Regions from separate parts of the Ruegeria sp. AP7 genome, predicted to be linked through region 2. Evidence: riboswitches for the same ligand, from Rfam matches in the RefSeq annotation. Region 2 holds a riboswitch; each other region holds the start of a gene.
The links. A riboswitch is a leader RNA that binds a small molecule or an ion and turns the genes downstream of it on or off. The one in region 2 is predicted to bind cobalamin.
Positions count from the first base shown of each region.

Region 1: another riboswitch for cobalamin. It lies ahead of ACR0KN_RS12320 (DUF1636 family protein); the one in region 2 lies ahead of ACR0KN_RS13200 (hypothetical protein).
Region 3: another riboswitch for cobalamin. It lies ahead of ACR0KN_RS17865 (DUF4198 domain-containing protein); the one in region 2 lies ahead of ACR0KN_RS13200 (hypothetical protein).
Region 4: another riboswitch for cobalamin. It lies ahead of ACR0KN_RS00315 (DUF1636 family protein); the one in region 2 lies ahead of ACR0KN_RS13200 (hypothetical protein).

Region 1 is NZ_JBQFVT010000005.1:251,461-259,531, forward strand. It holds gene ACR0KN_RS12275 (TRAP transporter small permease) at 1-288, opposite strand, end outside; gene dctP (TRAP transporter substrate-binding protein DctP) at 296-1,306, opposite strand; gene ACR0KN_RS12285 (Lrp/AsnC family transcriptional regulator) at 1,534-1,986, opposite strand; gene ACR0KN_RS12290 (O-methyltransferase) at 2,307-2,651, shown strand; gene ACR0KN_RS12295 (hypothetical protein) at 2,797-3,195, shown strand; gene ACR0KN_RS12300 (lysylphosphatidylglycerol synthase domain-containing protein) at 3,204-3,569, shown strand; gene ACR0KN_RS12305 (FecCD family ABC transporter permease) at 3,721-4,734, opposite strand; gene ACR0KN_RS12310 (ABC transporter substrate-binding protein) at 4,736-5,683, opposite strand; gene ACR0KN_RS12315 (ABC transporter ATP-binding protein) at 5,700-6,485, opposite strand; gene ACR0KN_RS12320 (DUF1636 family protein) at 6,482-6,838, opposite strand; cobalamin riboswitch at 7,077-7,284, opposite strand; gene ACR0KN_RS12325 (catalase family protein) at 7,616-8,071, shown strand, end outside.
Region 2 is NZ_JBQFVT010000006.1:134,687-142,757, reverse strand. It holds gene rsgA (ribosome small subunit-dependent GTPase A) at 1-692, shown strand, start outside; gene ACR0KN_RS13205 (alpha/beta hydrolase family protein) at 727-1,584, opposite strand; cobalamin riboswitch at 1,706-1,926, shown strand; gene ACR0KN_RS13200 (hypothetical protein) at 2,014-2,421, shown strand; gene ACR0KN_RS13195 (protein-tyrosine phosphatase family protein) at 2,425-2,928, opposite strand; gene ACR0KN_RS13190 (DNA polymerase III subunit gamma/tau) at 3,099-4,859, shown strand; gene ACR0KN_RS13185 (YbaB/EbfC family nucleoid-associated protein) at 5,060-5,404, shown strand; gene recR (recombination mediator RecR) at 5,469-6,062, shown strand; gene ACR0KN_RS13175 (SRPBCC family protein) at 6,086-6,568, opposite strand; gene ACR0KN_RS13170 (ArsR/SmtB family transcription factor) at 6,561-6,899, opposite strand; gene ACR0KN_RS13165 (hypothetical protein) at 7,049-7,537, shown strand; gene ACR0KN_RS13160 (ribonuclease T2 family protein) at 7,534-8,071, opposite strand, start outside.
Region 3 is NZ_JBQFVT010000012.1:20,798-28,868, forward strand. It holds gene cbiQ (cobalt ECF transporter T component CbiQ) at 1-728, opposite strand, end outside; gene ACR0KN_RS17855 (cobalt ABC transporter permease) at 728-1,309, opposite strand; gene cbiM (cobalt transporter CbiM) at 1,306-1,917, opposite strand; gene ACR0KN_RS17865 (DUF4198 domain-containing protein) at 1,924-2,709, opposite strand; cobalamin riboswitch at 2,840-3,042, opposite strand; gene ACR0KN_RS17870 (aldehyde dehydrogenase family protein) at 3,155-4,540, opposite strand; gene ACR0KN_RS17875 (acetolactate synthase large subunit) at 4,537-6,210, opposite strand; gene ACR0KN_RS17880 (beta-barrel domain-containing protein) at 6,926-7,318, opposite strand; gene ACR0KN_RS17885 (ATP-binding cassette domain-containing protein) at 7,419-7,724, opposite strand; gene ACR0KN_RS17890 (hypothetical protein) at 7,731-8,071, opposite strand, start outside.
Region 4 is NZ_JBQFVT010000001.1:65,699-73,769, forward strand. It holds gene cobN (cobaltochelatase subunit CobN) at 1-105, opposite strand, end outside; gene cobW (cobalamin biosynthesis protein CobW) at 111-1,166, opposite strand; gene ACR0KN_RS00315 (DUF1636 family protein) at 1,163-1,543, opposite strand; cobalamin riboswitch at 1,628-1,830, opposite strand; gene ACR0KN_RS00320 (NAD(P)-dependent oxidoreductase) at 1,976-2,932, shown strand; gene ACR0KN_RS00325 (hypothetical protein) at 3,477-4,163, shown strand; gene ACR0KN_RS00330 (glycosyltransferase family 2 protein) at 4,210-5,217, shown strand; gene ACR0KN_RS00335 (class I SAM-dependent methyltransferase) at 5,210-5,821, shown strand; gene ACR0KN_RS00340 (glycosyltransferase family 2 protein) at 5,917-6,915, shown strand; gene ACR0KN_RS00345 (hypothetical protein) at 7,209-7,832, opposite strand.

The DNA.
Region 1 (8,071 bases), on a different contig from region 2:
CTGCACAACGACATGCATCTTGCCTTTTAGCCTGTCGGCCAACAGCGAAACGCGCACATGTTTGGCCCGCAAGGTGACCATCGGCAAACCCAAAAATAACGAGACGCTCAATAACAGTCCAACCACTTCCTCTGTGATGTGAAGAGGCGAGTTGGCAAACTTACGCATCAGGACACTGGTTACGATAATGCCAACAATGGCAATCATTCCCAGTGCTGATGCCGCCGCACACGCAAGGGCCAGACGATCCAGCCCTCGCGCGATTAGGTGTTTTAATCTTGTTGCCATCTTTGAATTAGCGGCCCAAAGCGGTCAGAATACGTTCGCGGTAGGCCGGTGCGTTTCCACCAGCTTCTTCCGCCAGCATTTTCCATGTTTCGGTTACCGAGGACACAAAGAGGGCCCGGTCTTCGTCAGAGAAGTCTTCACCCCAGGTCACACCCTCTTCACCAAGTTTTTCACGGGCAGCAAGCTCACGCTCGAAGTCATCTTCATACTGGTTGGTACGGTCCCACAAATCATCTGCTGCTGCAGTGATCGCCGCTTTGGTCGCCTCATCCGTCGCGTCCCACTTGTCGGTGGCCACACCGATTACGTATGGGCCGGATGCCATCGGATAAAGGAATGACGCATACTTGGCCACTTCCTGCAACGAGACCGTATGCGCATAGAGCGCCGGGTAAAGGGCACAGTCAACGACCCCGGTCTTGAGCGCCACATACATTTCTTCTTGTGGGATGATCTGCGCGGCAACACCCAGACGGGTGAAGGTTTCGACCTGATCACGCGCCCAGACACGCAGCTTCTTTGATTTCAGATCCTCAAGGGTGCGCACGGGCTCATCCCGGCAGAAAACTGAAACCGACAGCATCGGGATTGCGACATAACCCACTGAGGACACACCCCAGTCAGCAAACTCTTCTTCATAGATATCGCGGACTGTCGGGATTGCTTTTTCGAACTCCTCGATCGAGCCGATGGTGCCCTGAACAACTACGGAGCTTAGCGCAGGAGCGTCACGCCCTAAATAGTTGGCCCACATCAAGCTCATTTCCACCGCGCCTTTGGGCAAAAAACGCAAGGTATCCGTGTTGGGCAAACCCAGCGAACCGCCGCTGTAGAGAGTAATCTCAGAGCCTTCCGCGAGTGCGCCGTTCACATCTTCGACGAATTGCTCCAGCTCAGCCGTTTCCGGGCGCGTTTCCGGAAGAAAGTTGTTAAAGCGCCACTCATCGGCCATCGCTGGCGAAATGGCTGCTCCTATACCCGAAATACCGAATGCGGCAGCTTGGATAAGTCTATTCATATCGTGTCCTCCTGATGGAAATGATATCTGCGACCTGGTGAATATTATCACCAAAATATCAACCGATTTCAGATTATCCTGTGTATGTGACCACAAGAATGGGGAAAACTTCGCCTAAAGCTTGCGATCGCCCCTAGTGCGATTCTTCCCAATCGAAAACAATCCAATCATGCACTTACAATTAGTTTGGACCAACCAAATCGGGCTGTTCACGTGAATATCAAAGTTCAAGAGATTTTTAATGGCCGCTGCTCAGCAATTGCTTCCATAGAGAAATAGGAGGTAACCGAGTCAAGCTCTACTTCTGAAATCAAGCGCTGATATACCAGATCATACGAGTTCATATCCTCAGTGATGACCTTTATCATGTAGTCGTAATCGCCCCCGATCCGGAAAAAATCTACGACATCCGGAATTTTCAATACGGCGCGGCGGAATGCATCAAGCCATTCCGTCGAATGATGGCGCGTTTTCACCATCATGAAGACTACCAAGCCGAGGCCAAGTTTCTCGCGGTTAACGCGCACCGTCGAACCAACGATTACGCCGGTCTCGTTCAACCGCTGCAAGCGTCGCCAACAGGCGTTCTGAGACAAGTTGACCTTTTCGGCAAGCTCTCGCTGAGAAAGAGAACTGTTCTTTTGCAATGCCTCAATGATTTTTAAGTCTTTGTCATCCATATACGCACGCAATTCATTCAATTGACCCACAAAACAACAAAAAACACAGGAATCTCTTACACACAACACAATAGTATTGGGTCTGCCACGATTTCTCTGACCCCACGAAATGAATCGAGCCCTATCAACCGCCAGACTCGTCCATCGACAAGGTCGACACTTTTCTCGCCCAGCGAGACACCCCACGCGCTTTTGAATACGGCAGCGGTGCAAGCACAATCTGGGCCGCGCGGCGCGCTCATCATGTCACCAGTGTCGAACATGATGTCGATTGGCATCCTGTAATTTCCAACCGGCTGAGCGCGTTTTCCAACGTTGAATTGAGGCTGATTGAGCCCGATGCCAACTACAATCCAGAATACGGATCAAAAAAACCTGGCAATACTTCGCGCAGCTTCGAAAATTATGTCACTGCAATCGAAGGCGCAGAAGGTCCATTCGACGTCATCATACACGGACGCGCACGGGTGGCTTGTTTGAGGCACGGGATAGCACACGTTGCACCTGGTGGCATGATCGTATTTGATAACTCTGGCAGACGGGAGTATCGCAGCCCGATTGAAGCGGTAGAGGCACAGATCAAGACCTACCGGGGGCGCGTTCCATCACTGCCCTACCCCGATCAAACGACACTGATCCAACCCACCCCTGTAGCAGAGAAATGACACTTCCAAACAAGTTAGGGTGTGGACAGCGCCCCGCGCTACGCGTGATAGGCTGGGCCATTTTTGCCGTGACTTTGTACCATTTTACCGTCGCGGTTGCACAGCACTGGTCCCAAATTGCGGCTTGGTCCCCTGGCTGGCAGGCGTGGCAATCGTATTTGCGGCAATATTTTATTATGCAACCGCTTTGCTGCTATTGGCCGAGCTTTGGCAGGGGCTGGTCCAGGGAACGCAAGACCAAACATTTTCACGTGCACTGACGTTTTCAACCTACTCCAAAACGCAGATCGCGAAATATCTACCGGGAGCCGTGTTTCAATATTTGGGCCGGCATTTCTTTATGGCTGACCATGGAGCAAGTCAGGGTGGGTTGGCACTCGCAAATATTCTTGAAATTTGCACTCTTATTCTGGTCGCCGGGCTTTTCGCTCTAATTGGATTTACATTTGGTGCAGCTCCCCACTCACTAGAAATATCTGAGGTCATACCTATTCATTGGCTTGTACCGACAGCGATGGTTATTGCCATTTTGCTGATCAACTAATTTGAAGAATGCTTGGAGCGCACCCCAACACGCCGTCGCGACAAAGGCTTATCTACGGATCGTTGCTTGCTTCCATCTTCTTCTTAGCCATGGGCTTTACTTTGTTGGTATTGGTTGGATTGGTTTCCGGTGACTATGACCCTGCCATCATAGTCATTGCCGTGACGTCTTGGCTGTTAGGCTATGTCACTCCTGGCGCGCCTGGAGGGATCGGAATACGTGAGTTTGTTCTGCTCATCTTCTTACAGGCCTACATACCTGAGGCAGAAGCGCTGATTGCAATCGGGTTGTTCCGCGTGGTCACATCACTCGGTGATCTGGCATTCTTTATCGGCGGCGCTTTTCTGTGGCGTATCTCGCCAAAAGTAGAATGATCATTTGTTTGCCAAACTTGTAGCCCGACTGCACCTTTCAAATAGAGTAAACTATTGAGAAGTTGGCAGTTTTAGGCTCATTGCGACCATCAAGAAGCGGAGATGCGATTAAATCCGGAAAGCGATAGCTGCGGCTGTTAGTCACTTAAATTCACCGCTGGTTTCTTGCTGTTCTGAACAAAAGCAAAAATACAAAAACCGAACCTATGGAAGTCGTGACAATCCCTACTGGCAACTCCTGTGGCGCCAGCAAAAGCCTGCTGAGAATATCCGAACCGGTCAATAACGCAGCGCCAACAATCGCGGCAGTCGGTACAAGGTGGCTGTGCAAAGGTCCCGCAATTCCGCGGGCTATGTGTGGCACCATTAGGCCAACAAATCCGATCACACCCGCCACTGAGACAAAAACTGCAGTTGCCAAAGCTGCCGTGAAAAACATGCTGAATCTCAATCCCTGAACAGGGACCCCAAGAGTTGCTGCGGTTAAATCCCCCGTAAGCAGCGCGTCCAACCAACGACTGCGATACAGCGAATACGTTAGGATCAGGATCAGCCCAACACAAACAAGGGGAAACGTCTCCCAGCGGGCCAAGCCCAATCCACCTAACATCCAGAAGATCACCGAGTGGGCAGCGCGGTTGTCACCCGCAAATATCAAGTAATTGGTGATGGCTGAAAACAGGAATGAAACCGCCAATCCCGCCAGGATTAGTTTCTCTGGCGCACTTGTGCGCAAACCGTGAACCAGCGCCAATACAACGCCCGACGCGACGAGCCCTCCGCAGAAGGCGGCGAGCGGCAGTGTCCAAAAACCCAGCACATCTCCGGTTACGGTGATGACAAACACCGCACCTGCGGCGGCCCCCGAAGACAAGCCAAAGAGAAAAGGGTCGGCAAGATCGTTGCGAGTGGTGGTTTGTAGGACGACGCCAACGATACCAAGTCCGGCGCCTATCACAGCGGCGAACAATGCACGGGGCAACCTGAGATCAAACACGATCCGGTGCATCGGAGACATCTCGCCGTCGTCGATACCCGTGCCACGCATAATTGCAGTAAATGTCTCAGACACCGGGATCGAGGTGGTTCCGTAAATCGTGGAAACCAGCACAAGGGCGGCCAAAATAGCCGCCCCCAGCAGAAGTGTTAAGCCAAATCGGCCCATATCAGTTGAGGCCCGGATGCATCGCTTGAGCCATTTTCGAGATCGCCTCAATATTTGCGGGGCCAGGTGTCAATTCTTCGTACCGCAAGCCGATCCAACGCTCATTCTTGACGGCATCTGTCTGCGACATCACCGGATGCTCTTGCAGGAATTTGAAGGTATCTGCCGCGCCGTTGCCGGTCTGATAATCCAGCAGCACCAGGAATTCGGGGTTAGATGCGGCCACGGCTTCCCAGGAACTACGCCCCCAGCTTGTATCCATGTCATGGGTGACATTCTCACCACCCGCCGCAGCGATCATAGCATCGGGAATGGCAAACTTCCCAGCAGTGAACGGTGCATCCGCCGGACCATCCAACAAGAAAACTCGAGGTTTCGGCAACTCGGTCGTTTGCGCCTCGATCGCGGCCAATTCGTCTTTCCATTCGCTCACTAGCGCCTCGGCCTTGTCCTCGACCTGCATAACCTTGCCAAGACGCAGAACATCGTCAAACAGCAGGTCCATGCTGGACTCGGGGCGATCCTTGTCCAAATGCACACAGCTTTCGGTCAGGATCATGGTTTTGATCCCGAAGGGCTCCAATGTGGCTGGTGTCACATCCCCACCCGGTTTCATTCCATAATACCAGCCCGCGAAAAACAAATCTGGGTCCGCTGCGACGAGGTTCTCAACAGTGGGGTATTTCGGCGCTAGCTCCGGAATGTCACCCCGCAAGGTATCGAATTCCGGGCTGGTCTTGTACCAGCCGGTGATCCCGGTGAGGCCGACGATCTTGTCCTGTAGCCCCAAAGCAAAAGCCATATCCGTCATGTTCATGTCATGCACGACCAACCGTTCCGGCAACGTCTCAAACACAAGGGGTTCGCCGCAATTGTCTACGGTGACTTCCTGCGCTGCAGCGCTACTTGCAATGGCAGTGACCAAAGCCACGGACCAGATGTGTTTCATCAATATTCTCCTGAGTTTATGTAGAAACAGTGGTTCTTCGGATATCAAGAGCCGGTATCACGCGACCCTCATGGTGAAAGCACAGATAATCCACGCCAAAGGTTTCACGGACCCGTTCGGGCGTCAGAACTTCGGCGACCGTGCCAAATCCGGTCAGGCGCGTGGATTTCATCAAAGCAACATGTGTGGCGAATTCAGGGATCATGACCAGATCGTGCACGATCATTACCACTGTGACCCCAAGATCGGCGACCAGCGATAGCATCCGCCCCTTTGCGTCTGGATCCAGATGATTGGTGGGTTCATCGAGAAACAGCAAAGAGGGGTTTTGTGCCAAGGCGCGCGCAATATGCGCACGCTGACGCTCGCCCCCAGAAAGCTGAGCCATCCGCTTTTCTGCCAATGGAGCCAGATCAGTGAGGTCAAGTATCCGGTTCAGTTCGCATGCATGATCTTCGGCCGAGCGATCTGCGCGAATGGGAATCTGACCCAATGCCACATAATCACGCAGTGACAGACGCCCATCAGGAAATTCCTGCTGGCTGACAACGGCTATCATGCGGGCGCGTTCTTTTGCGGATAGGTGCTTGAGGCTTTGTCCATTCATACGCACATCCCCCAATGCCAGTGCTTCGGCACCACAGAGTAGATTCAAAAGCGTTGTTTTACCTGCCCCGTTCGGACCAGCGATCGCAAGAATAGCGCCCTCGTCCAAGGCGAACGAAACGCCTTGCAACAAGATATCTCCGTTAAGCGCGTAATATTCCAGATTTTCGGCAATCAGAAAGCTTTGCTTGGTCATAGCGCTTCCTCAAGCTCAATACGCGGCAGGCGTGAGAGAGTTTTCGTGAACAATGCCCGTGGCCGATCAGTGGCATTTGTCCAACCATCGCCACTGCGCAGATACTGATGGGCAAATTCAACGATCGCGTCCAAATCTTCATCTGTAGAAATGTCACCAAATAGATATTGTGCTTTGCCACGGGCCTGAAAGCCGATGGTGGTTGGCCTTTCACAACCCGCCATACAATTCACAGAGCGGATCACAAATTCCCTCGGCAATATATGCTTCAACGCCTGGGGTACTTTGTCTGCACTTTCGCCACTTCTGCAGCTCGCGCAGACAAGAAGGATATGATCAACATTGTTCGTCATCTCGCCACCGTTTATTGCGCAATTAAAGTTTTTGCAATGTTATATCGTAACGCTCTGATTATTCTGAACACCGCGTTGGGCTCCCCGCATCGGCGGTTCACGTTGTCGACAATGTATTGATCAGCTATTTTCGCATTTCTCACTCCGCTTGTTTCCAAGCGCAGACGGAAGCTGCCAGTCGTGTGCACACGTGTGAAACGTGTCATCAATACCTCCTTCCAGGACGCCCCGCCCCGGGTTGGTTGAACAATTGATGGCAGGTCTCCTGACTTGCGGGTCTGCGCTTGGCCAACCTTCCCGACCCTTGGGGTCAGTGGCTATTTGGCATAGCTCACCGCTTACAGTTGCGGGGGCAGTTACGGAATTGGCGCCGCTTGGCATTCCTCACCGTATTCCCTTTTCATCCCTCTGACGTATCGTTGGGAACCATCTGCTGCCTGAGTGCCCGAGATCAAGAAATGCGTCAATAACTTTCTCCAAGCTTAAGTCTTCGAAAGTAAGCCAACGCAACACTAGCGAATACGGCGCCAACCGTGTCCGTTTTGAAGTCGTAAATCGATGAATCCCACCCTACCAACTATTGACCGGTATACTTCATTCTGACGCGAAAACGGCTGTTTGACATCGAAGGGAATGAGGCAATAAGGCTGCCATAAGTCACTTCGTTTGAAAGAAAAACCAAAAAGGGTTAATCTACGGGCATTTAGAAGGGGCTGGCTGTCGGATATTTTTGTAGAGGTTAATTATTGCCTGGGCTTGCTCGGGAAAAGGGGGTTCGTGACACATTCTTTGCCAAACACTTCACCTGAAGACGTGGTTGACGATATCATCGATCAGAATTTTGAAGCGATCGCGAAGTGGAAAGGTCGAAGGTTAAGAGCGCAACATGGGCGCAGCCATGGATGTGTCAAAGCCACTTTCACAATCCGGGACGATCTGCCGGAAAGGTTGCGCCATGGCCTTTTCGAAAAAGCAGTAAGTTATTCTGCAGCAGTTCGCTTTTCCAACGGTGCGCATCTGGATGATCGTAAAACCGATGCCCATGGAATGGCGGTCAAGCTATTTGATGTGCCGGGCACCAAACTGATCGACGTCGAGGCACTTTCACAACTCAACATCTCGCAAATCAGCGATGAGTTCGACTTTGTTCTTGTCGATCGGGACACTTTCCCCAGCTACCTTTCCGACGATTATGAACGGCTAAGCAGACTGATCGCTACTCTGCAAGCCCTA
Region 2 (8,071 bases):
TCAATCTGCCCCGACTAGAGCGCTATCTTGCGCTGGCCCATCAGGCAGGCAGCTATCCGGTGATCGTTCTGACCAAGTCGGACACCTGCGACAACGCAATTGCTTATGTCGAACAGGCCCAGTCACTGGCCCCGTTTCTGACAGTTTTGGCCGTAAATGCCTTGGATCAGTCCGATATCGAACAGGTCCTGTCGTGGTGCCCGAAAGGACAGACCAGCACCCTGGTCGGATCTTCTGGCGTTGGCAAGACGACACTTGCCAACGGGATCACCGGGCAGAATCAAGCCACCGCAGCCATTCGCGAAGATGATGCGCGTGGCAGGCACACAACAACGGCGCGTGCGTTACATCGAATGAGCAACGGAGGTTGGTTGATCGATACACCCGGCATGCGTGCGTTACGCCTGTTGGACGCGCAAGAGGGTGTGGACGAGGTGTTCTCTGATATCTCGGACCTGAGCATGAACTGTCGATTCTCAGATTGTCAGCACAACACCGAGCCCGGCTGTGCGATACAGGCTGCAATCGAAACCGGGGCACTTGATCCCGCACGGCTGGACCGATGGCGCAAGCTGCGTCGCGAAGATCAGCACAATTCGGCTTCGGTGGCGCAGGCACGCGCACGCGATAAAGCGTTTGGAAAAATGGTGCGCAGCGTGATGCACGAGAAAAAATCCCGCAAGGGACTTTGACCTTTCTGGGCACCGGTTACCGGTGCCCAGCATTTTAGGCGATCAACCGGGGCCAAACGGCAGCGTTTCGCCGGGCAAACGCGCCGATATGGCCGACTTCGGATAACCCGAATTCACTTGCCGAAAGCAGATGGCACCGCACACCTGAACCATAGAGATCGGCAAGCCGCCAAACCGCCTCAGGGGGCACAACCTGATCATCCTCAAAGGCGAATATGTCAACTTGCTTGCCCATGTCGGCCCAGCGGTTTGCCGGCAAGGTATCTCCGATTTCGGGTACATAGCTTTGGGGCGCTGTGCACCATTTGCGCCATTGCCAGTAAACTCGGGATGGCAGATTTGTTCCAAAACCCAAAGCCTTTCCGGGCAAATACCCGAGCGCATGTACCGCCAGGGGCGCATGACCGTACCAGAACAACGTCGCCAAAGCACGGTAAGGCCAAGGATGATCCCTCAGCGTTACCAGACCGGAACAGACACAGATCATCCTGTCGATCTGATTGATATCGGGTTGGACCGGACCAAACATCCCGCCCAAAGAATGCCCGATACTCCAAAGCTTGGCCTGTGGAAACCTCCGCCGCATTTCGGTCCGTGCAGCCGGAATGTCGATCAGCGCCCAATCCGCCATGGTGACACGCGATTGCTTTTGTGAGCCTGTCAGAGAGTGACCAAAATCCCTGTAGTCATAGGTAAGGCAGGCCATGCCGTGCGCTTTTGCAAGCCAACTTGCGAAATGCTGGTAGTAATCTCTGGGCACACCGGTTGCGCCGTTGATCACAACAACTTTGTCTGGTTCTGCGACAGGGTGATAGAGCCGTGCCGACAGTATTGCCGGGCCGGACTGAAACTGAATGTCCTCGGTGACAACCGCTTGCTGTGTGTCCAACATGGTGCCCTCTGAAATCAACTGAACCGATCAGTTCACCCAAGGCGCGCCGAGTCAAGGTTGACGTGGCTGGACCGTGCGTCACATGCCATCATCAATCTTCTTGACTCCCGAACGATTGTACCGCTAGCGATGACGTGATGGTTCTCGCGCCCAACCGGGCCGGGATGAAAAGGGAACACGGTGCGGTTCTGCCCGGATAAAACCGGAACGAACCCAGTCCGAGACTGCCCCCGCAACTGTAAGCGGAGAGCGATGTCGAAATGCCACTGGCCTTGAAGGTCGGGAAGGTCGGCAAAGCAATGACCCGCAAGTCAGGAGACCTGCCATCAAATCGAAACTGAAACTCGGGCGGGGTGTCCGGGCAGGGCAAGACCGCATGCATGCTGTCCCTCCTGATTGATGCCCCTGCCCTGCGCGGAGGGCGCATGAATGATCTGGAAGACCAACACGCATGAATTCTCGGCAACAATTTGCCAACGGACCGGGAAAAACTGCCCCGCTTTGGCACGAATGGCACGGGCACTGGCCACTTCGGTTGGAAAAGCTGGCCCCACTACCACCGCAGGATTCGGAATCGAAGGAAGCTGCGATTTGACTCATTGCGCTAGTGGGTGCACCGCCCGATTTCGCTCCGGTCCCGAAGAAACCCGAGTGTTCTGTGATGCGGATTCAGACGTCGCGATCGACCATCTGGACAGCTATGCAGACCTGATGTTTGGCACGGACTCGCACCCCATCCCTGGAGGCACCTTGTCCCGACCGCCTTGCGCGATGCTGGAAGTGTTAACCCTGGGCGGAAGTACTCGGGCGCAGGCTGAATACCGTCCGTCGGCTTGATCGCTATTCGGCTACCAAGACACTGGCAGGCGCAGTCGCCCAGCGCAGCTGCGCGTCGGTTTCAACTGCACATGGGCGTAACGCTCGCAATCTATTCAATGCCTCGTCCGGGTGCTCTCCACACTCGACCATTAAGCGTAATACAGCCATACCAGAACGGCCACATCCGCCTTTGCAGTGGATTAGTACTCGGCCTCCACCCGATAATGCGTGGCGAGCGGACTCGCTGGCATCCACCCAGCGCATATCAATGTCGTCGGAAGGTATACCGTAATCCTCGACTGGCAGATGAACCCAGCGACAAGCGCGGCTGCGAACATCGGCCCCAAAATCCCTGGCGCCATCAAGGATCATCTCGACCTCGGTAGTCATTGACAGAATAAGGCCGGGCTTCCATCCGGTAACCGCATCAAGATCACCGGAATAGTCTCCTCCTCGCCCTGGCATTGAAGTTAACGCAAGCGTGCCCCCGCCCACTTGAAGTGCATGGATAACAATCTGAGCCATTCTACGCTCCCCCCGAAACGCTGATCAGAAAATCTTTCTGGCTGGTCTTAGACTGTACGATATTAACCGCGTCGGCCAGCAATCCAAAATGAAAATCCTCGCGGCTTGCTGTGGACGCGGACAGCGGGGCCCTCTACGCTGCGGCATAACTCGAATCCGACAGAGCAGACATGACCGATACGCCAAGCCCCGCCTACCAGGTTCTTGCCCGCAAATACCGTCCTGAAACCTTTGCCGATCTGGTCGGTCAGAACGCGATGGTACGCACACTGGAAAACGCGTTCGAGGCGGACCGGATCGCTCAGGCCTTTATCATGACCGGCATCCGTGGCACCGGTAAAACAACCACAGCCCGGATCATCGCGAAGGGGATGAATTGCATTGGGCCTGATGGCGAAGGTAAACCCACCACCGAACCCTGCGGTCAGTGCGAGCATTGCGTCGCCATCATGGAAGGCCGCCACGTCGATGTGATGGAGATGGACGCCGCCAGCCGGACTGGTGTGAACGACATCCGTGAAATCATCGACAGTGTCCGCTACCGTGCCGCCAGCGCACGCTACAAGATTTACATTATCGACGAGGTCCACATGCTATCGACCAGCGCTTTCAACGCGCTGCTCAAGACGCTTGAGGAACCACCCGAGCATGTGAAATTCATCTTCGCCACGACCGAGATCCGCAAGGTCCCGGTCACGGTTTTGTCGCGCTGCCAACGTTTCGATCTGAGGCGGATCGAACCCGAAGATATGATCGGCCTGTTGCGCAAGATCGCTGAATCCGAGAATGCGCAGATCGCCGATGACGCATTGGCGCTAATCACCCGAGCCGCCGAAGGATCCGCCCGTGACGCAACCTCGCTGTTGGATCAGGCGATTTCGCACGGTGCGGGTGAAACCAGCGCAGATCAGGTGCGCGCCATGCTCGGGCTGGCGGATCGGGGTCGAGTGCTGGATCTGATGGACATGATCCTGCGCGGTGATGCGGCCAGTGCTTTGACCGAACTTAGCGGACAATATGCAGAAGGTGCTGATCCTCTGGCTGTGCTCCGCGATCTGGCTGAGATCACCCATTGGGTTTCGGTGGTCAAAATCACCCCCGATGCCGCCGAAGATCCAACCGTTTCACCCGACGAACGTGCCCGCGGCCAACAGATGGCCGAAGCGCTGCCAATGCGTGTTCTGACCCGCATGTGGCAAATGCTGCTCAAAGCTCTGGAAGAGGTCTCGGCTGCACCCAACGCCATGATGGCTGCAGAAATGGCTGTGATCCGCCTGACCCATGTGGCCGACCTGCCAAGTCCGGAAGAACTGATCAAGCGCTTAAAGGATGCACCTCCATCCCCAAATCCCGCGCCGGGTTCGGGTATCGGAGTGCCAGGCCAGGCGAGCGCTGCGCCACAGGCCTCTGCCCGACCGGCCTATACCTCTTCGGCCATCGGTGGGAATGCAGGCGGACCGAGTACAGCTCTGGCTCAGGACGTACAGGCAGCACTAGCGCGGTATCCCACTTTTGAACATGTGGTTGAATTAATCCGTACCAACCGGGATGTGAAACTGCTGGTCGAGGTCGAAAACGGGGTACGCCTCGTGTCGTACCAACCGGGACGGATCGAATTTACCCCGGCCGACAATGCCCCGACCGATCTGTCTCAACGGTTGGGTGCATCGCTGCAACGCTGGACGGGTAACCGTTGGGCAGTATCGATTGTCTCAGAAGGCGACGCTCCGACAATTGCGGAAGTTCGGGATGCTGCTGATCTGGCTCTCAAAGCCGAAGCGGAAAAGCATCCACTGGTGCAAGCGGTTCTGAGTCATTTCCCGAAAGCGCGGATCAGAAGCATCGAAACAGCCGAGCAACGCGCTGCTCAGGTCGAAACTGAAGCCCTGCCCGAAGTAGATGACGAATGGGATCCGTTCGAGGAAGACTGATCCTGTAAGCGATCTCCTCAATCCAGCCAGGTGCTCCCGTGCCGCCACGGCTCCTCGGCTGACGCCGACGATCCTGCCCGGGCCAAACCGAGGAAAGGTCTTGTCAAAGGTCTTGACGACGGGCGGGAGTGTCCTGACCTCTTGTGTCGCGCGGTTACGCTTCGTATCTAGGCCTCAAATCGAGTGACAGGAGATTACCGATGCTTAAAGGACTCGGCGGCCTGGGTGACATGGCCAAAATGATGAAATCTGCGCAGGACTTGCAGACCAAGATGACCGAGATGCAGGAAGAACTGAACAACCTGATGGTTGTCGGTGAATCGGGCGCCGGCCTGGTCAAAGCCACCGCAACCGCCAAGGGTGAGTTGAAAGGTCTGGATATTGACCCGTCGATCTTCAACGGCGATGACAAGGAAGTGGTCGAGGATCTCATCCTCGCTGCGATCAAGGACGCCCAGACCAAGGCGCAGGAGCGCTCGCAGGCTGAAATGGCCAAGCTGACCGAAAGCATGGGTCTGCCCGCAGACATCAAGCTGCCGTTCTGATACACCCTCCTGACGGATCAATGGCCGGGGCTTACTTACCCGGCCTCTTTGCAGGAGCTTCGCGGTGAGTTCGAACAGCGACATCGACAATCTGATCGACCTTATGGCCAAGCTGCCCGGCCTCGGCCCTCGCTCGGCCCGACGCGCCGTCCTGCACCTGATCCGCAAACGCGCCCTGCTTCTAACGCCGCTTTCGGATGCCATGCAGCAGGTGGCTGTCACGGCCCGTGAATGCCTAAACTGCGGCAATGTGGGCACGACCGATATCTGCGACATCTGCAATAGCGAAGACCGTGCAACCGGGGAACTGTGCGTCGTGGAAGACGTCGCCGACCTCTGGGCGATGGAGCGCGCCGGGGTTTTCAAGGGTCGCTACCATGTTTTGGGCGGCACATTGTCAGCACTGGACGGTGTCGGCCCGGATGAATTGCGTATCCCACGGCTAAAGGATCGGGTTCTGGCCGAGGGTATCAACGAGATCATCCTCGCCCTAAACGCCACCGTTGATGGCCAAACCACCGCACATTACATCGCCGACCAACTCGATGGGCAGGTCCGCCTGACTTCCCTAGCGCAGGGCGTCCCGATTGGAGGCGAGTTGGATTATCTGGATGATGGGACGATCACAGCAGCGCTTAGGGCAAGGAAGGAACTTTAGACCGTCAGATCAAGGCCGAAGCATCATCTTTCCTTGAGAACAGCATCCAGCTTCTCGAATGCTTGCTTCCATCCGCCTTCGCCTGCACTTCCGGCGGGCACACCCCGATGGACCATGGTCATGCGTGTCCTACCATCCTGTTCGAGAAGATCAATAATCACCTCGGTTATGTCTGGGCTTCCCTCGGGCATCCCCATATCTTTTGGCGAAAGAATATTTCCATCCTCGTCACACATGCTCTCGGTATAGACCAACCGGGACGGTTCTGAGATTTCTTTATAAACGCCAGTAAACCACATCCTCATGGTGGTATCCGGCGTTTTCATTTCCATACAGACCTTTCGTATACCTCCAACACGCAAATCGATCTCTGCAGTTGGAACTGAGAACCCTTTGGGCCCATACCATTTCTGAAAAAGCGCCGGATCGGTCCACATACGCCAGATCCGTTTCGCCGGAGCCTGGAATTCCTGCACAATTCGCACCCAGTTTTCTGAGTCACTCATCATTCAAATCCTTTATTTCGCTAAGTAGTTTTTCCATCGCTTCAAACCGAACCTCCCAAATATGACGATATTGGTCAGTCCAGTTTGCAATCGATTCCAAAGGCTCCGGGTTTAGTCTGCAGGGTCGGAACTGAGCGTTTCTTGAACGCTCAATCAGCCCGGCCTCTTCCAAAACACGGAGATGTTTAGAGATTGCCGGCATGCTTACATCGAACGGCTCGGCCAGTTCTTTTACTGTTGCTTCTCCTTGTGCCAATCGCGCCAGCATGGCGCGGCGCGCAGGGTGCGCAAGAGCGGCAAATGCAAAATCCAATTTTTTGTCGTCAGTCATAATCCCATTAATAAACCACATGGTTAATTAATCAACTGGTAAAATAACAGGATAAATCACCATACAGTTTGAATCTCTCGAATTCTCTTTGGAAGAGAATGGTTTGCGGTTACTAAGGGTCAGTATCACTTGCGATTTGGAATGATCTGATGTCCCGACTTTTTGCCTTGACCCTGGCCGCCTTCAGCGCCACCGCCGCCCTGTCGCAGGAACTCATCGACAAAGGCTTTGTCGAAGGCTGGAACATCATGATGGACCCCAACCTCGGAAATGGGTGCCTGATCCAGACGGTCTATCAGGATCTCTCGGTGGTGCGGCTGGGCTATGACGCGCTGGACAATCGTGGATATTTCACCGTTTACAACAAGGCTTGGGGCGACATCAAACCAGGGCAGAGCTATCCGATCCGGTTTGATCTGGACGGCAAGAGCTTTGATGCCACCGCCATCGGGTTCAAACAGGATCGCGTGCCCGGTGCGACGGTGTTCTTTACCGACCGGAGCTTCGTCACCTCGATTGCGCAGAACAAGACCATGACCGTTTACAACCCAGAGGGTCAGACTGTCATGGCAATTGATCTGAAAGGCACGGCCAAAGCGCTGGAATATGCGCGCGATTGCCAGAACAAAAAGCTTTAACGAATCGGATCAAACACGGCGTCTTTGGCAGTGCAGTCGCGGATAACATCCCGGCCACATGGAACGGGTTTGAGATCGCGGGACAGGCACAGGCGGACCTCTTCGATATATCCCTGCTTGCAGGTGATCGTGATCATGTCTGGTTCCAGATTGGCGTTGGCCTTGAGAAATGCTTCTTCCACCACCGAAGCAGGCAATTTGACCGACGCATCGAGTTTACGAAACACGTCGGGTCGCGTGACGCCTCCATAGGCCTTTCGTGACAGCGCAAAATAGTCTGGCGCACTCAGACCCGAGCAGGTTCCGTGCTTTTTCCATTGATGCCATGCCAGCCCGGATGAGCCCTGAATGTCCTCCATTTCCCGCGTCATACGGCGTGATGGCGGAGCCTCAACCGTGCGGCAGTAAGAGGGCCAGCCCTGGTGATATTGCGGCCATAGCCCGTGCAGGATCCATCCGTGATCGTGCCGGGCATCGCATTGATCCGATCCGCGCGCATCCCCCTCGCGGGCGCACCAGTTGGGTGACCAGCTG
Region 3 (8,071 bases), on a different contig from region 2:
AACAAATAATCCCGTCGGGTCAGGTTAAATTCCTGTAACAAAAGAAGCTGGCCCGAAAACCCTCGGCACTTCATCGCGTCCAGAATGCGCTCGGAACGTTCAATGGCGCGGATCAGCATCATACCGACCAGATAACCAAAGCTGCGATAGGTGTGCCAGTTGGTGCCCGGTCGGAAACCTCTGACTTTCATCGCGCCGCGCAGACGCAGGTACTCTTCGCGCAGCACCTCGATATAGCGGATCGTGAACATCAACAGATGCACAAGCACCCCCGGGCAGCGAAGTTTGTGCAATGCATGACCTAATGTGACAGGCTCCATCGACCCTACCAGGACCATCAGCGCCAGTATCACGGCGTTTGCCGTCAGCGCGATCTCAATGGCTTTCCAGAACCCCTGCCAGCTTGCCGCAAATCCAAAGAGGGTGAACATGGTGTCTCCGGGCATGGAGAATGGCAAAAGCACCAACATGAAGATGATAAAGCTGTCCATCATCGCCATACGTTTGAGAGTTCGGCGAATGGGCAACCGCGACATCAGCAACAGCCCGATCGAAACTGAAAGCGCGATCAACAATGACGGGATTGAACTTAGTGCAACGGTAAGGACGGCAAAGAGACATGTTATTACGATGCGCATCCGCGGATCCAAATCCACGATCACCCCGTAGGGCTCAATCCCACCTGCCTCGGCCAGAGTTTTGGCTTGGGGTTCCAGCGCATGGGCCATCAGGCGGCCATCTTCCGGCGCGCGGCGAAATAGAACCCGATGCCAAAGAGACCAACGATATACCCGATGCCCCCCAAAATACTTTGCATATCGTTATGTTCGCGATAGGCGGCAATTTCTCGGCGCAGGGGGCGGGTTTCGTCGCGCACCACTTTAGCGATCGCGGCGCGTTCTTGATCGGACAGAGACGCAACCATCACGGTTCCAACGCTTGCAACAGTCGTAGACTGAGCGCCGATCTCCGCAACCTCAGCGGCAACTCCCATGATCTCGGCCACCTCGTTTGCGGGCATTGTCACTTCTGCCACATGGCCCGCGCCAAGATCGGCCTTGAAGGTATGCGCAACAGGTTTTGTGGGGATATACAAAAAGAACCCGTCCCCATCGGTAACGGTGTGACCTAGTTCAGCACCATCGGGGCCGTAGACGAAAACTTCCTGGTCGCTTGCCATATCGCCATTGGAGAACCCCAGCTCACCCTCGATCGCTTCGCCAGCGGGGAAAACCCCCGCGATGACCTTGTGTGCGAGGGCCGAAATCGGTGTGAGCATCAGCGTGGCAATAACAACCAGTTGTTTCATGTTAAAACCGCCTTTTTGAACAGTTCCGGTTTCACCTTGCGCGCCAACATCACGGCAAACCCCGTAAGCATGGCTTCAATGCCCATAACCGGTATATGGGCGAAAAACACCAGCTTGGCCGCAGGCAGGAACGCGTCACCGGACATCGCCAGTGAAATGGCAACAAACGCGGTTGTGGCTGCGATTGAGAACGCCCCCCCGATACCGCCCCAAATCGCCCCCTGAATGGCCGAGCCTCGGGCGATGAGGCGGCCAAAGATCATCCAGGTCAGTACCGCTGGCAGAGCAATGTTCACGGTATTGATCCCCAAAACGGTCAGTCCACCAAATCCAAAGAAAACAGCCTGTAACAGCAGCCCGACAAACAAGGCCGGAAAGGCGGCCCAACCGAGTAGAAGCCCGGCCAGGCCATTCAGGATCAGATGCACAGAAGATGGGCCAATCGGCACATGAATCAGCGAAGCAACGAAGAAACTGGCTGACAGAACACCCGCTGTGGGAATGCGATCCAGATCCAGCGACCTCAGCCCCATTGCAATCCCGCCTGCAGCAGCGATCGCACCGCCGATTACGACAGGGTTCGAAAGAGCACCATCTACAATGTGCATAAGGGCCTACTCCAGATCCCAGGCGCGGATCCAGATCACGGCATCCTGGCTCAGCTCTTTACCTTCATGCTCGGTTTTCGGACCAGAGCCCAGAGCGGCGAAACCCCAGTAACCGGCTTTGGGTACACCAAAACTGAAATATCCATTCTCGTCCGAAATCGCGACCAGTGCACCACCTGGCAGCGGCGACACCGTCGGTGCAGCGGCGCCCGTGCCTTTCAGGTCAGGGGCGGCGGCGATGTATTCGATCTCAATCTCGACCCCTGCAACTGGTTTGCCCTCGCTCAGCACGCGACCCGTGAAAGTTGAGCCCGCAATGATGTTGTAGGGCTTGTTCAGCGGCAGGATTTCTGTTGCCAGACCTTGCGGCTGATCCCAGTCGGTGGGCAGTTCATTTCGGTTCAGATAGGCCTTGGTGATCTGCTGGATATAAATATCCTCAGATTCTTCGTAGTAGGGCGCAGGAACGGTCACCACCACATAGTCGCCCGAACGCTTCACCGGGACCGAGCCTTTGAACGCCTTGGCGCTGTTGTCTGGGCCGTCAAATGTGGTTTCTTCCAATGTGTCCAGCAGATCGGTTTTACTGCCGTTGTGGATCACATAGAATTCTTCCGGTTTTTCAAGCGTCATCACATGACCGGCTTCAAACGGGTGCCAGAATATCAGCTTTACCGGCACATCACCGGGTCGCTCGATCATCGTGTTTTCTGTGTATTCCAGTAGGAAATGAGCGCTCGCAAACGTAGGCATCACTGCAGCAGCTGCGGCTGCCAAAAACAATATCTTCAAAACTCAGTCCTTCTCAGGTCGCGCCTTCCCCGGCACATATTTGGTTTTGACTTGGGGAGGGCCCGCGTCCGTTCGTCGACCGAGACAAACGGATACAGCGCACACCCCGTCGCCGACAATGAGCACCCTTTCCGAGGGCGCGTGTTCGGCAGGTCTCCTGACTTGCGGGTCAAAGCGCTATGCTGGCCTTCCCGGGATATCCCAGTGGCATTGTCAGCCGCGCTCGCCGCTTACAGTTGCGGGGGCAGTTGCAGATTTGGCGCGAAGAGCACCGTACTACATTCCCTATTGCTTCCGGGGGAATCCCCCGGAACCGAACATGGCGTGTTCATGCCAGAACATGCAAAGCGCGGTCAACAATCGTTTCCGTCACTAAGCAGGCCATTTGCGAAATTAGAGTACCCACATTCGCTCGATCAGTATCGGATCGATCCTGACAGCTTCATCACAGCCGTATTACAGCCATCTTATCTTGCGTCATGTCATGCATGGTGTAGCCGATACCGCCGGTGTTGTACCCTGATTGACGGCGACCCGCGAATGGCATCCAGTCGACCCGAAAAGCAGTATGATCGTTCACCATGACGGCCGTGGCGTCCAAATACCGCACGGCATGCATTGCTGTATCCAGGGATTTGGTAAAGACCGACGCCTGAAATGCAAAAGGAAGAGCGTTTGCAGCGTCGTATGCAGCACTAAGATCATCATATTCATAAACACAAACAACCGGCCCGAAGATTTCGGAGGTGGACACACTCGCATCAGCCGGTGGGTTTAGAAGGACAGTCGGTGCATAGGTCGTTCGGCCCAGCCGTTTACCCCCTGTCATTACGCGGGCACCTCCCGCAACCGCTTCGTCTACCCATTGTTCTACGCGATCAACTTCACCCGGACGGATCAGTGGCCCACATTCCACGCTGGCGTCACGGGCATCACCCACCTTCAGCGCTGACGCGGCTTCTGCCAACTTTCGAGCGACCGTTTCCGCCATCCCTGATGGAGCAAAAACACGCTGAACCGAGACACAAACTTGACCGGAATGATAAAATCCACCCTTGGTCAACAAGGGGATCATGGCATCAATGTCGGCTGTCTCATCGATGATAACTGGCGCCGCTCCGCCGTGCTCCAACGCGCATCGCGTCCCCGGCGCCAGCTTCGAGCGCAGCATCCACCCGACACGTGCCGATCCGATGAAAGAAAAGAATCCGACGCGCGCGTCCGTGATCATCCGTTCAGCTACATCATTTTGGCAAATCGCCAGATGGCACCACTCCTTTGGCAGGCCAGCCTCATACAGGATGTCGACAAATGCTTCGCATGACAGTGGTGTATCAAGCGCCGGTTTGACGAGGACCGGGCATCCAGTGGCCACAGCCGGGGCCACCTGATGTACGATCAAGTTCAACGGATGGTTAAACGCGCTTGCGGCAACCACAACGCCGATGGGTTCACGCTGTGTAAAGGCAATCCGACCCGATCCTGCTACTGTCAGATCCATCGGTATTTCCCGGCCCGCCATCTGCCCGATTTCATGGATACACAGTTCGACACCATCAATAGCACGTGCCACTTCGATGCGCGCGTCAATCAAGGGTTTGCCACCTTCGCTGGCGATCAGCATCGCAAGGTCTTCCGCGCGGCCGGACATGATCCGGGCTGCATTCTTCAGAACCTCAATCCGCCTGTAAGCAGGCAACCAAGTGCCCCGATCACGGTGCAGACCGTGTGCCACGTTCAGCATCACATTGATATCGTTCCAGCTTTTAACCTCGACACTGCCGATTTTCTCAAGATCAAACGGGTTCAGAACTTCAACAACATTACTCATATCAGACAGACCTTCGCCGCAAGCTCATCAATGAGGACACGTTGGTTTTCACTGTAATCGACCGGCAAGTCGATCAGATGCACACCACCTGCTTCAAACGCTTTTTCAAAGGTAGGCACCAGATCTTCTGTCCTTTCGACCCGATGACCCGCAGCACCATAGCTGTTGGCGTATTGCACAAAATCAGGATTCTTGAATTCCAATCCCCAATCATCAAACCCCGCATGCGACTGCTTCCAACGGATCATTCCGTACGAGCTGTCATTCAGAACAGTAACAACCAGATTGAGGCCAAGACGAACGGCGGTTTCAATCTCCTGGCTGTTCATCATGAACCCTCCGTCACCGCAAATGGCCATGACCCTGCGTTCGGGATATAGCTTCGCTGCCATCATGGCCGAAGGTAAACCTGCCCCCATGGTGGCAAGCGCGTTGTCCAACAAAACCGTATTGGGCTGATAGGCCTGATAATTTCTGGCGTACCAAATTTTGTAGATACCGTTGTCCAAAGCGATGATATCGCAATCCCCCATGACTTTGCGTGTGTCAGCTACAAACCGCTGGGGGATGACCGGAAAGCGCGGATCATCAGCGCGTTCTGATGTGTGTAGATCGGTCTCGTTTTTGACCCGCTGGAAGTAACTGCGGTCAAATTCCAAAGGTCCTTGCAGGAACTCACCCAATTTGGAGATGGATTGCGCCAGATCACCAACCACTTCAACTTGAGGGAAATAAACCTGATCGACCTGCGCGGCCTTGTAGTTAACATGGATCACTTTGGTGCCGCCCTCTTCCATGAAGAACGGCGGTTTTTCCACAACATCGTGACCCACATTGATGATCAGATCAGCGCGTTCGATGGCGCAGTGCAGATAATCACCATCCGACAGAGCGGCTGTGCCCAAAAACAGTTCGGAGCGCTCATCCACGACACCCTTACCCATCTGAGTATCGAAAAATGGAATCTGAGTATCGTTCACGAACTTGCTCAGTGCGCTGCGGGCGTGTTTTCGGTTCGCCCCGGCCCCCAAAAGCAAAAGCGGCATCCTGGCAGCGCGGATCATCTCAGCCGCTTCGGTCAGAACTGCATCACCGGCCACGGCATAGTGACGCTGATGCGGTTCAAGAACATGCTCAGAAGTCTCTTCGGCTGCAATGTCTTCCGGAAGTTCCAACAAAACCGCGCCGGGGCGTTCCTCTTGCGCGACACGAAAGGCTTCGCGGATCAATGAGGGGATAGTGTTGCCGTGTACAATCTGTTTGGACATTTTACAGATCGGATCGAACAGCCCAACAATATCGACAATCTGAAACTGGCCCTGTTTCGACTTCTTGATGGGTTTCTGCCCCGTGATCATGATCAGCGGCATACCACCCAGATGAGCATAGGCCGCTGGTGTGGCAAAGTTCGTAGCCCCCGGCCCCAGCGTCGCCATGCAGACCCCGGCCTTACCCGTCAGACGTCCATAGGTCGCAGCCATGAAAGCCGCTCCTTGTTCGTGACGCGTGAGAACCAACTCAATTTTTGAGGTTCTTAGAGATTCCAGAACATCCAGGTTCTCTTCTCCCGGAACAGCAAAGATGTACTCAACACCCTCCGCCTCAAGCGCTGCGACCAGCAGATCAGAAGCTTTATTAATTGGCGATACGATTTGGTCATTGGTAGACATGTAATCTCCTGATTTCACGACAGATCGGTGAGCTTGGGGTGGCCACGAAACTAAATGTACCACCATTTTGAACGAGGTTCAGGTCCATCGATTAACCACCGGCTTGTAATCGCTGTCGCTAGGGAAACAGCTTATCCTCAGAATTGGGTTCCGCGCTTATCGACTAACAATCGCAACTGAGTGGTCCTTCGCTCCCTGCTCCACTGTCTGCAATGGGCAATACGCAAAATGAGCCACTCCAATGGAGTGCAGATCACGCGTCGATCCGAGCGGAACAGTTGAAGAAACATTTTTGTAGGTGCACCCAATCCCTGACTGCTCTGACTGATTGAGGGGCGTTTCCACACGATCCTGAACAAAGAAATATTGCCAAAATAACCCGCACAAACGCTCAAAAACGAGACAACACCGGGCGACCACGGGAAAATTACGCCACATGGCCCTGTCGAATTGGGTGATTACCCAGACGTGAATCACAATGAGCCAAAGAACTGCAAGGCCAACGAGAGAACTGGATAGCTGCAACATGTTCTTTGGCTCGTTCTTGGTTCGACTTAGGCCCAGCCTAGGTGCGCTGCAATCAAGTCGATGGCTGAATATTCAAACTAGATTGGAACTGGAACGTCCATAATCCAGCACAGAGCTCATCACGTATTGGTGAAGTGATATCTACGCGGTAACAAAATGAGCGCGGAGACAGAACAGCCGTAATCCGTCAGTCTCGAAACACCCTGTCCTTTACGCGTATGACTGGCTTCGTCAGATACTCCAGCATTGTTTTTGGTTCGGACAGCATATCAACTTGAGCAACCATACCCGGTATCACGCCCAGATTCTGCCCATCCGCATCCGCCAACGCTCCAACCAGCCATATCTCCACGACATAGACCGACGTTTCTTCATCCGGGGCAAGTACCGTACCCGCACCGATGCGCGTTACCCGCCCGTCCAGTGCACCATAGCGTGAAGCGTCATATGCCGTAATACGTACCTTTATCTCCAGATCAGGTCGAATAAAGGCAATGTCATCCGGCGCGACAAAGGCCTCGACTGTGACGGTTTCACCAATCGATACGATTTCAACTACGGTCTGACCCTGCTGGACCACTCCGCCCAAAGTCGAAATCAAAACCTGATTGACAATGCCGCGTGTCGGTGCGCGAATTTCGGCACGTGCGAGGCGGGTCTGAAAGGCTGGAATACGGGTTTCAAGCGGAGCCAGTTTGTGAGCCTCTCCATCTGAAATGGTCCACCGCTATGTTTAAGAAACGGAGTACCAAGAATAGCAAACAAGCGACCGAAGCCAGAAGAGATTGTCTAAACCGGCCAGAAATGATGTTCTCCTTCAGAGTCCCTGAGAACAGCCAGTAATCCTGCAACACAGCGCCAATATTGCGCGTCTTATCCGCCGGATCCACGGCACGCGCATCCAGACCATCCAGCATGACCGCCCCGGCATCTGGTTCATACAAACCCAAGATCAAGCGCGCCAGATTGCTTTTCCCAGACCCAATCGGGCCCTATATCGCTACTTTTCCGCCCGGTTTGATCGCTAAATCGATATCCTTAAGAATCGAACCCAACGCGTCATCGTAAGCAAAACTCACACCTTTGAAGTCAATCTGACCTTCGATCCTGCGCCGAGACAAATAGCGCCAACCAGGCTGACGCTCGACCTCTTGCACCATCATCGCATCGATCTGGTGATAAGCCACGCGCGCTTTGCTCGGACGCGTCAGTACCTGCGCCAACTGGGACAGAGGCGACTGGGTTTTGCCCGTCAAGATCACGCAAGCGATCAGTGCTCCCATGGAGATCACCCCGTCCCGGATCAGGAACACACCGAAAAACACAATCGTTA
Region 4 (8,071 bases), on a different contig from region 2:
ACTGTCAGAAAAGGACAGCACCACCAAGTCCGCCGGGCTCTGGCCCAGATCGGTTGGGGTCTCGGTTTCCTCTAACCCGTGGCTTTCGCGGAAGACGACGTGCATGAATCTTACTCGGCGGCCTCGGTCACACCCACAAGGATATCACGGATTTCGGCCTCTTTGATATCATCATGCTCGGCGATGACCACAAGGCGCGAGCGGCGCTCTTCACCAGGTTCCCACGGGCGGTCATACTGATGACGTACCCGCGAGCCGACGGCCTGTACCAGCAGGCGCATGGGCTTGCCCTGAACCGCGGCATAGCCTTTGACGCGCAGGATGTTCAGTTCCTTTGCCAGGCGTTCGATCTTGGCGACCAGATCCAGCGGATCAGTCTGTTCCGGCAGTTCGACGATGATGCTTTCAAAATCGTCATGCTCGTGATCGTGATGACCATCATGATGGCTGGGACGCGCTTCCATGTCGTCCTCGGCAGCAGCTTCAAGGCCCAAGACAACGCGCACGTCCACGACACCTTCTGCGACTTCGACGACGGGTAGGGGGCGAGGGGCTTCGGCCGCGATGACCTCTTTGGCTTTGGCGACACCTTCGGGACCAGCCAGATCGGGCTTGGTCAGCAGGATGATGTCGGCGCAGGAGATCTGATCTTCAAACACTTCCGATAGTGGCGTCTCGTGGTCGATCGACTCATCGGCAAGGCGCTGGGCGTCTACCGCTTCGACATTGGGTGCAAACCGACCAGCGGCAACAGCTTCGGCATCGGCCAAAGCGATCACGCCGTCGACGGTGGTTTTCGAGCGAATGTCTGGCCAGTCGAACGCTTTAAGCAGCGGCTTGGGCAGGGCCAGGCCCGAAGTTTCGATCAGGATGTGATCGGGGCGCGGCTCCAAGGCCATAAGCGCTTCGATCGTGGGAATGAAATCGTCGGCCACAGTGCAGCAGATGCAGCCATTGGCCAGTTCCATGATGTTTTCTGCTGGGCAATCCGGGATTGCGCAGGATTTCAGGATATCGCCATCGACACCCACATCGCCGAACTCATTGACTACAACAGCCAAGCGCTTGCCTTGCGGGTTCTGCATCAAATGCTTGACCAGCGTCGTTTTGCCCGAGCCCAGAAAGCCGGTGATCACGGTGACGGGCAGTTTTTCGAGATTGCTCATTTCAGGGCTCCAATCGGGGGAATACGGGCCGCGCAATTCTTGCGGAAGTGTTCGGGGCGTTCACGCCATTTGACCAGCCCGTCCTCGGTATTAAGGTACTTGGTGGCACCTTCAATGATGGTTTCGACGTGATCGGTTTCGCTGAGGTGTTCGTAAACGAATGTCCAGCGATCAGGTCCGCCACGCAGCACGATAGAACAACCCTCATCGCAGTTTGAAAGGCATTCTACTGCTTTCAGGGTGATGCCTTCCGGCAGGGCGGCCTGTTCAAGCGCTTTGTGCAGCAATGTGCCGGGGCGTTGGGCGTCGTCTTCGACGGGTAGGCCGCGACGACAGGTGGTGCAGACCAGCAGTTCGACCGGTGTGGTCTCGGTCATGTCTCTCATCCCCCAAATCCTCTTCGTGGGGGACGGGGTTTCATGCGGGCCGATCAAAGCCCCACACCGGAACACCCCGTCCGGTTTCATCTTCGGGCGTTGGCAGGTCTCCCGGCTTGCGGATGTCAGAGCGGCGCTCTGTCGGATGTCCCGCCTTCCCGGCATTCGCCAGTGGCTTGGGCACCCTCTCCGGTCACGGTCGCGGGGGCGGCTGCGTTTGACGGAAAATCCGCTGACGCATTCCCTTTTCATCTGCTGCTGCAGACACCAACACTTGGCTCTTGGGACAGCATCACCCCCCTTGTCAAGCGAGTCTCGCTCAACTGTGCGTACAGGGGCAAAAAAGCGACCTCTGAGGGTCGCTGGACGGCATGACTTAGGTCAACAGGCGTGTTCGCATGTGCATCGAAAGACGAACAGGGAGAGCGTCATATGAAAGTAGGCTTCATCGGGCTGGGAAACGTGGGCGGAAAATTGTCGGGCTCGCTGCTGCGCAATGGGATTGACCTGACCGTTCATGACCTCAACCCTGATCTTGTGTCTGGTTTTGTCGCGCAGGGTGCGAAGGCAGCTAAAAGCCCCGCCCAATTGATGCGTGATTGTGACGCCGTGATTACCTGTCTGCCATCTCCTGCCGCCTCGGACGCGGTAATGCAGGAGATGCTGTCCGAAGTGACATCCGGTAAGATCTGGATGGAAATGTCCACCACAGACGAATCGGAAGTAAAACGATTGGGTGCTTCGGTGATCGAACGTGGGGGGGCTGCAGTCGATTGCCCGGTATCGGGCGGGTGTCATCGGGCGGCTACGGGCAATATTTCGATCTTCGCAGGCTGCGATCGAGAAACATTTGAGCGCATTCTGCCGTTCCTGACGACGATGGGGCGCCGCGTTTTGCACACAGGCGATTTGGGATCGGCCTCAGTGTTGAAGGTGCTGACAAACTATTTGGCAACCGCAAATCTGATCACTTGCGCCGAGGCTTTGGTGACCGCAAAGGCCGCAGGGATGGATCTTGGCACGACCTATGAGGCGATCAAAATTTCGTCGGGTACATCATTTGTGCACGAAACGGAAAGCCAAGTGATTCTGAATGGGTCCCGCGATATTTCATTCACCATGGATCTGGTCAAAAAGGATATCGGTCTGTTTCAGGAGGTCGCCGACCGCGCCGGGGTGCCGCTGGAGATAAACCCGGTGATGATCAAGATTTTTGAGGACGGGATCTCTCGCTATGGAGAGAGAGAGCTATCTCCCAACATCATCAGGCGGCTGGAGGATGCGACCGGGCTTGAGATTCGGGCACCGGGATTTCCAGCCGAGATGCTGGACGATGAGCCAGAAAAGCCGGGCTATGAGGTGATCCCGCAATATCGACGGAGTGCTTGAGGTCAAGATAAAGAGATTACTTGATTTTGATGAAGGCCCTTCAACTCTTTGGTTCTTTGTGATGTGTTGAGCTCTGGCGTTGCAAGAATTAAGCACATTAATTGGAGTTGATTGCCTGGTTGCAGCGATCGGATTTGGATTGGAAACCACTCGACTTGGAAGTAGCTTTCATTGATCAGTTGGATAACACTCTGACAATTGATCCAGAGGCCACGAACCCAATTCAATTTGCGATGCAGTTTCAGAGAGTTGGCCCCGCTTCGGAGGAACGTTGCGCTATGCGTAGCTTAGCAACTCGGACATGAAAGTGATCTTTGCATATCGCATCGGCCAGAAAACAATGGGTGGCAAGGCGATGCGTGTTGACCAGTTGGCTGCAATGGCGCGCGCGCATTTATCGGAGCGATACACATTCGAAGTCGTGTTGGCTCCCAAAGCCTCTCGGGTACATGCGTGTCGGCGATTTGTAGACTCCTGCAGGGACGCAATTGTGATTTTTCACAAAAGTGCTGCATCAAATTTGGGGCAGGAGTTTAGAGCGTCCTTGAAGAAAGTCGCGGCAGGCATTTGCGTTGATCATCTGGATGTCATTGCCGGGCAACTGGAAGCCGGTTTTGTGGACGTCCATATCGCTGCTTCGTATCAGGGTGAGCGTAGCTTGTGCCAGGGATTGCCCGCGCTTGATCCGACTCCGGGTGTTCAGGTGCGCCATCTGAGGCATCATGCGGATCCGCGACTCGTTCCGGAATCTGCACCCAAGGCGGAATTCAATTTGGGTTATTTCGGACTGCTTGATAACGTTGTCTTGCCGCCCGCTCTGGCAGAGCAGTCAGTAGTGCCCGGTTATGACGGTAAAGGTGATGTGGAGGCCTTCATCGCAAGACTATCAGAGGCAAACTTTCACATTTGCACGCGTGACCCGAGCCCTGTTCTCACTCGCGGAGTGTTGTCCTCTAAGCCCTTCACTAAGGGTTTCAACGCAGCTGTTATTGGGGCAAATGTGTTGGTAAATCGGCAGGTTCACGATGCCGAATATTATCTGGGTGCAGATTACCCTTACTTTGTGAAAAGCACTGACAGCGCGGCTATTGTCGAAGGAGTTGAGCGTGCGTCCGCAGAATTTGGTGGAGAGCAATGGCGAATAGCGCAGGCCCGAATGTCTGATTTGGCCCGGCAAGTAGCCCCCGCGGAAGTCACCGGCGAATTGGACAAAATCCTAAGGCTATTCTAATTAGATCAACAATAGTCCGAGAATGGCACAGGCAAGAGTTTAACTTATGGCAAACGAGACCTTTCTCATCGTGACGACGATGAAGAACGAAGGGCCATTTATGATCGATTGGGTGGCTTACAACCGCGCAATCGGGTTCAATGATATCCTGATCTACACCAACGACTGTTCTGATGGCACAGATGTCATCGGTGATCGGATGCAGGCCTTAGGCTGGGCGCATCATGAACGCAACAAGGTCGGACCACGCGCTGCGCCCCAGAACCGGGCTTTTACCCGATCTCGCAGTCATCCAAGCTATCAGTCCGCAAATTGGATTATGAGCCTGGATGTGGATGAATACGTCAACATCCGTTTGCCTGAAGGCAATGTTCAGTCACTGGTAGAGGCAAGCGGTGAAGCTGATGCAATATCGATCTGTTGGCGTATGTTCGGAAATGCCGGCTTAAATGACTTTGTCGATCGACCTGTCCCTGAGATGTTCTTTCAGGCGGCCACCGAAGACAGCTACCCCCATCACCGGACGAAAGGTTTCAAAACGCTATTCCGAAATAACGGCAAGTTTAGTCGGTTTCGCGCCCACCGTCCTCGGATCAATCCAGAGGACGCTCCAAATCCCGACGCACCGTACGAAGGGGTGTTGTGGAGAGATGCAGGCGGAAACCTCTACCCGGCAGATCAGGTGAAATGGAAGGCTTGGCGCGGATTCAGCCATGAATTCGCGCGTATTCACCACTATGCAGTACGAAGTACCGATAGCTTTCTTGTCAAACGTGAACGGGGCCGGACTAACCATGTTGGCCAGGACCAAGGTCTGAAATACTGGCTTGTAATGAATCACAATGATGTCGAAGATCGCTCGATCTTGGGCCACATGCCCGCCATGCATGACATCAAAGCCGAGATGATGGCTGATCCTCATTTGGCCGAGCTTCACCACAAAGCCTGCGAATGGCATAGTGCAAAAGCCGCAGAGTTGAAGGCCAGACCTGATTGGCTCGATTTGGTTGAGGCCTTGCAGAATTCTCATATCGGAGAAGACGCCCATGGCTGAAACCGTATCCGCCGAGGACCGCCGCAAGAAACAAGCCCTGCAGCGCGAGCGGAAAGATGCGCTGAGGCGCGAAATGCTCAGGACAATGCCGCACGGAAAGCTCAGCATCGAAATCGGCGTCTGGCGGGGCGAGTTTTCGCGGATATTACTCGATGAATTGAAGCCTTCTAAGCTGTGCCTCATCGACCCATGGGGCGTGCAGCCCGACGCAGATGGTGGCGCATCTTTGGCCGGAGCGCGTAGCCAAAACGATATGGACCGCATCTATGAAGCGGTGAAAAACACATACGCCTCTGAGATAGCGAAGGGTCAAGTTTCGGTAATTCGCGATTTTTCGGTTCCTGCACTGCGCCTGTTCGAAGATCAGAGTATCGGTTTCGCCTATCTTGATGGCGACCATTCATATGAAGGGGTCAAAGCGGATCTGGATGCGGTATTGCCGAAGATGATTGAAGGCGGTGTCATCATGTTGGATGACTACCATCGGAGGGGATGGTGGAAAGATGGTGTGATGCGTGCATTCCACGAGTTTTTAGGCGCAAACTCGGCGGGCTTGCGTCTTAAGGCGATCAAAGGCGCTCAGGTCGCGGTTCAAAAGCTATAATTAATGAAACCAATTTCATATCGAATTGAGGATGTTGGCACCCGAGAAGGACCTACAGAAGATGGCGCCACTTTGGTTCAACCGCAGGACTTGCAATGACTGACAGGATCGTTGTCTACACGACAATGAAGAACGAAGGCCCGTTCATGATTGATTGGGTGTCCTACTACCTGTCACTCGGCATTGACCATTTCCTCATTTACACCAACGATTGTGATGACGGCACCGATCTGATTGCAGAACGGCTCGGGGATCTGGGCATTGCAACCCATGTTGATAATTCGGTCAAGCCAAAGCAAAGCCCGCAGAACACGATGCTCAGGCGAGTTCGTTCACATCCGAGGTTTCTTGATGCGGACTGGACCTTTTCGCTGGACGTTGATGAATATCTGAACATCCGCCTTCCTGATCCCTCCATGCACAAGTTGCTGGAAAAGTTGCAGGAAACCGCAGGAGAGCCTTTTGATGTTGCCTCTTTTGCCTGGAAACTATTCGGATGCGGTGGCGTCGAAGACTTCAGCGATATTCCAGTGGCTGAGCAGTTCTTTCTTTGCGATACTGAGCAGGGCTTTTATTCGGGCGTTGCGGGCGGGCTGAAGAGTATAACGCGCAACAACGGGTTATTCACCCGATATGGTCCGCATCGCCCCAAAGGAGTTGCGCCTGAGCGCATGTCCGAGATCAGATGGGTTGATGGTGGCGGGCAACTACTTGACCCCGAAGCTGTGACCTGGCGTGCCACATCCAACTACCGCCATGATTTTGCGCGTATCCATCACTATGTGACGCGTTCAATCGGGTCGTTCATGGTTAAACGGGATCGGGGCAAAACCAATCATATTCACGATGATCAGGCCGAATCCTATTGGAACAATATGAACGCGAATTTGGTTGAGGACCGGTCGATCTTGCCGCTTTGGGAAAAGGCTGCGGTAGAGCGGGAACGTTTGATGTCTGATGACCAACTGGCGTCCTTGCATGCCGCCGCGTGCTCTTGGCACGCGCAGAAAATTGTCGAGCTAAATCAAAGACCGGACTGGGTGGAATTTCGAGAGTTTTTGCACCGGTACAAGACCATGGGCCCCGGTCGCTGACGCATCTCAGGGCCGTAAGAAGTCTTGACGGGGCACCATTCAAAGACGCTGAGGCACAGCTTATTGGCCGCACTGTCGCCAGCGTTAGCGCTCTTGGGGTCTATCGATCGGGGATGCAATACGGCACCGAACGGCGGGAGCGTTCCAACACATGGGAGACAAGCGCAATCCTGACAGAAAAATGTTTCAAGTGGTCCGATATCAGTCCGTTTCCGAAGGAGCCGCCGTTGGTAGTTGCGCAGGGTTGAGTGGCCGGTTGAGTAATATCGCGAGTAGTTGCTTCTTCTAACAGTTCACTGCACGACAAACGACACAGTAACCCTCGTCCGCCTTTTATCTTCGTCCTGTATGGAGAGTCGCATCGTGTGCCGCCCAACCGGCAGTTCAGCCGAACGTGCGAGCAGGCGCGAACCTTCGACTGAGGCGTGCTTCATTATTCGTTTGGTCACATTGATCCATGCTGGACCCATACGATAGTCGATCCGAATTGACGACAAATCAACTGCCGTATTTCCTCTCGGGCTAATGTCTACATCAATATTGACAGGCGACTGGACAATATCCTTTTTGGGCGAATTGAAATTTACGAAGGGGCCATCGGATTGAGTAACGGTCAATCCCCGGTCTAGAGACTCAGTAATTTTAGGTTGATTGTCGAGTTCTACCATTTCAGCTGGAGTAAGCAGGGAGAACGCTTCTTGCTCGCTATTTCGCGGAAGAAGACTCCAAACGGAAAAGGCCAACACAAACAGTATTGCACCAATCAACAACCATCTCGCACGCATTACCCACACATACATCACCTTAAGCAAACCAGAATGAAACGAGACTATCACACAACGAGACAATATCTCAATTTGCGGGACTTGGTCTGAAATCGAGTCGCCCAATTGTAGAAGAAAATGGGCATTGCGCATGGAATCACACGGCAAGTCTTGCGGCGCGATAAAAGCCCAAATCGGGCTACATTTCCCCTATGTGACCCCAAAGAACAAGCATTTGTATCGCTCGGTCTGGGGAGGTCGTGTAAGCTATTGAATTCTTTTGGAGGCGAGTACCAATTTCGAACCCGCGTAAAGGAACTCTATTTCTTAATAAATAACAATTTTTTAGTGAAATGTTGGCGGTACGTGGGTTTGTGAATGTCGCGGGATTG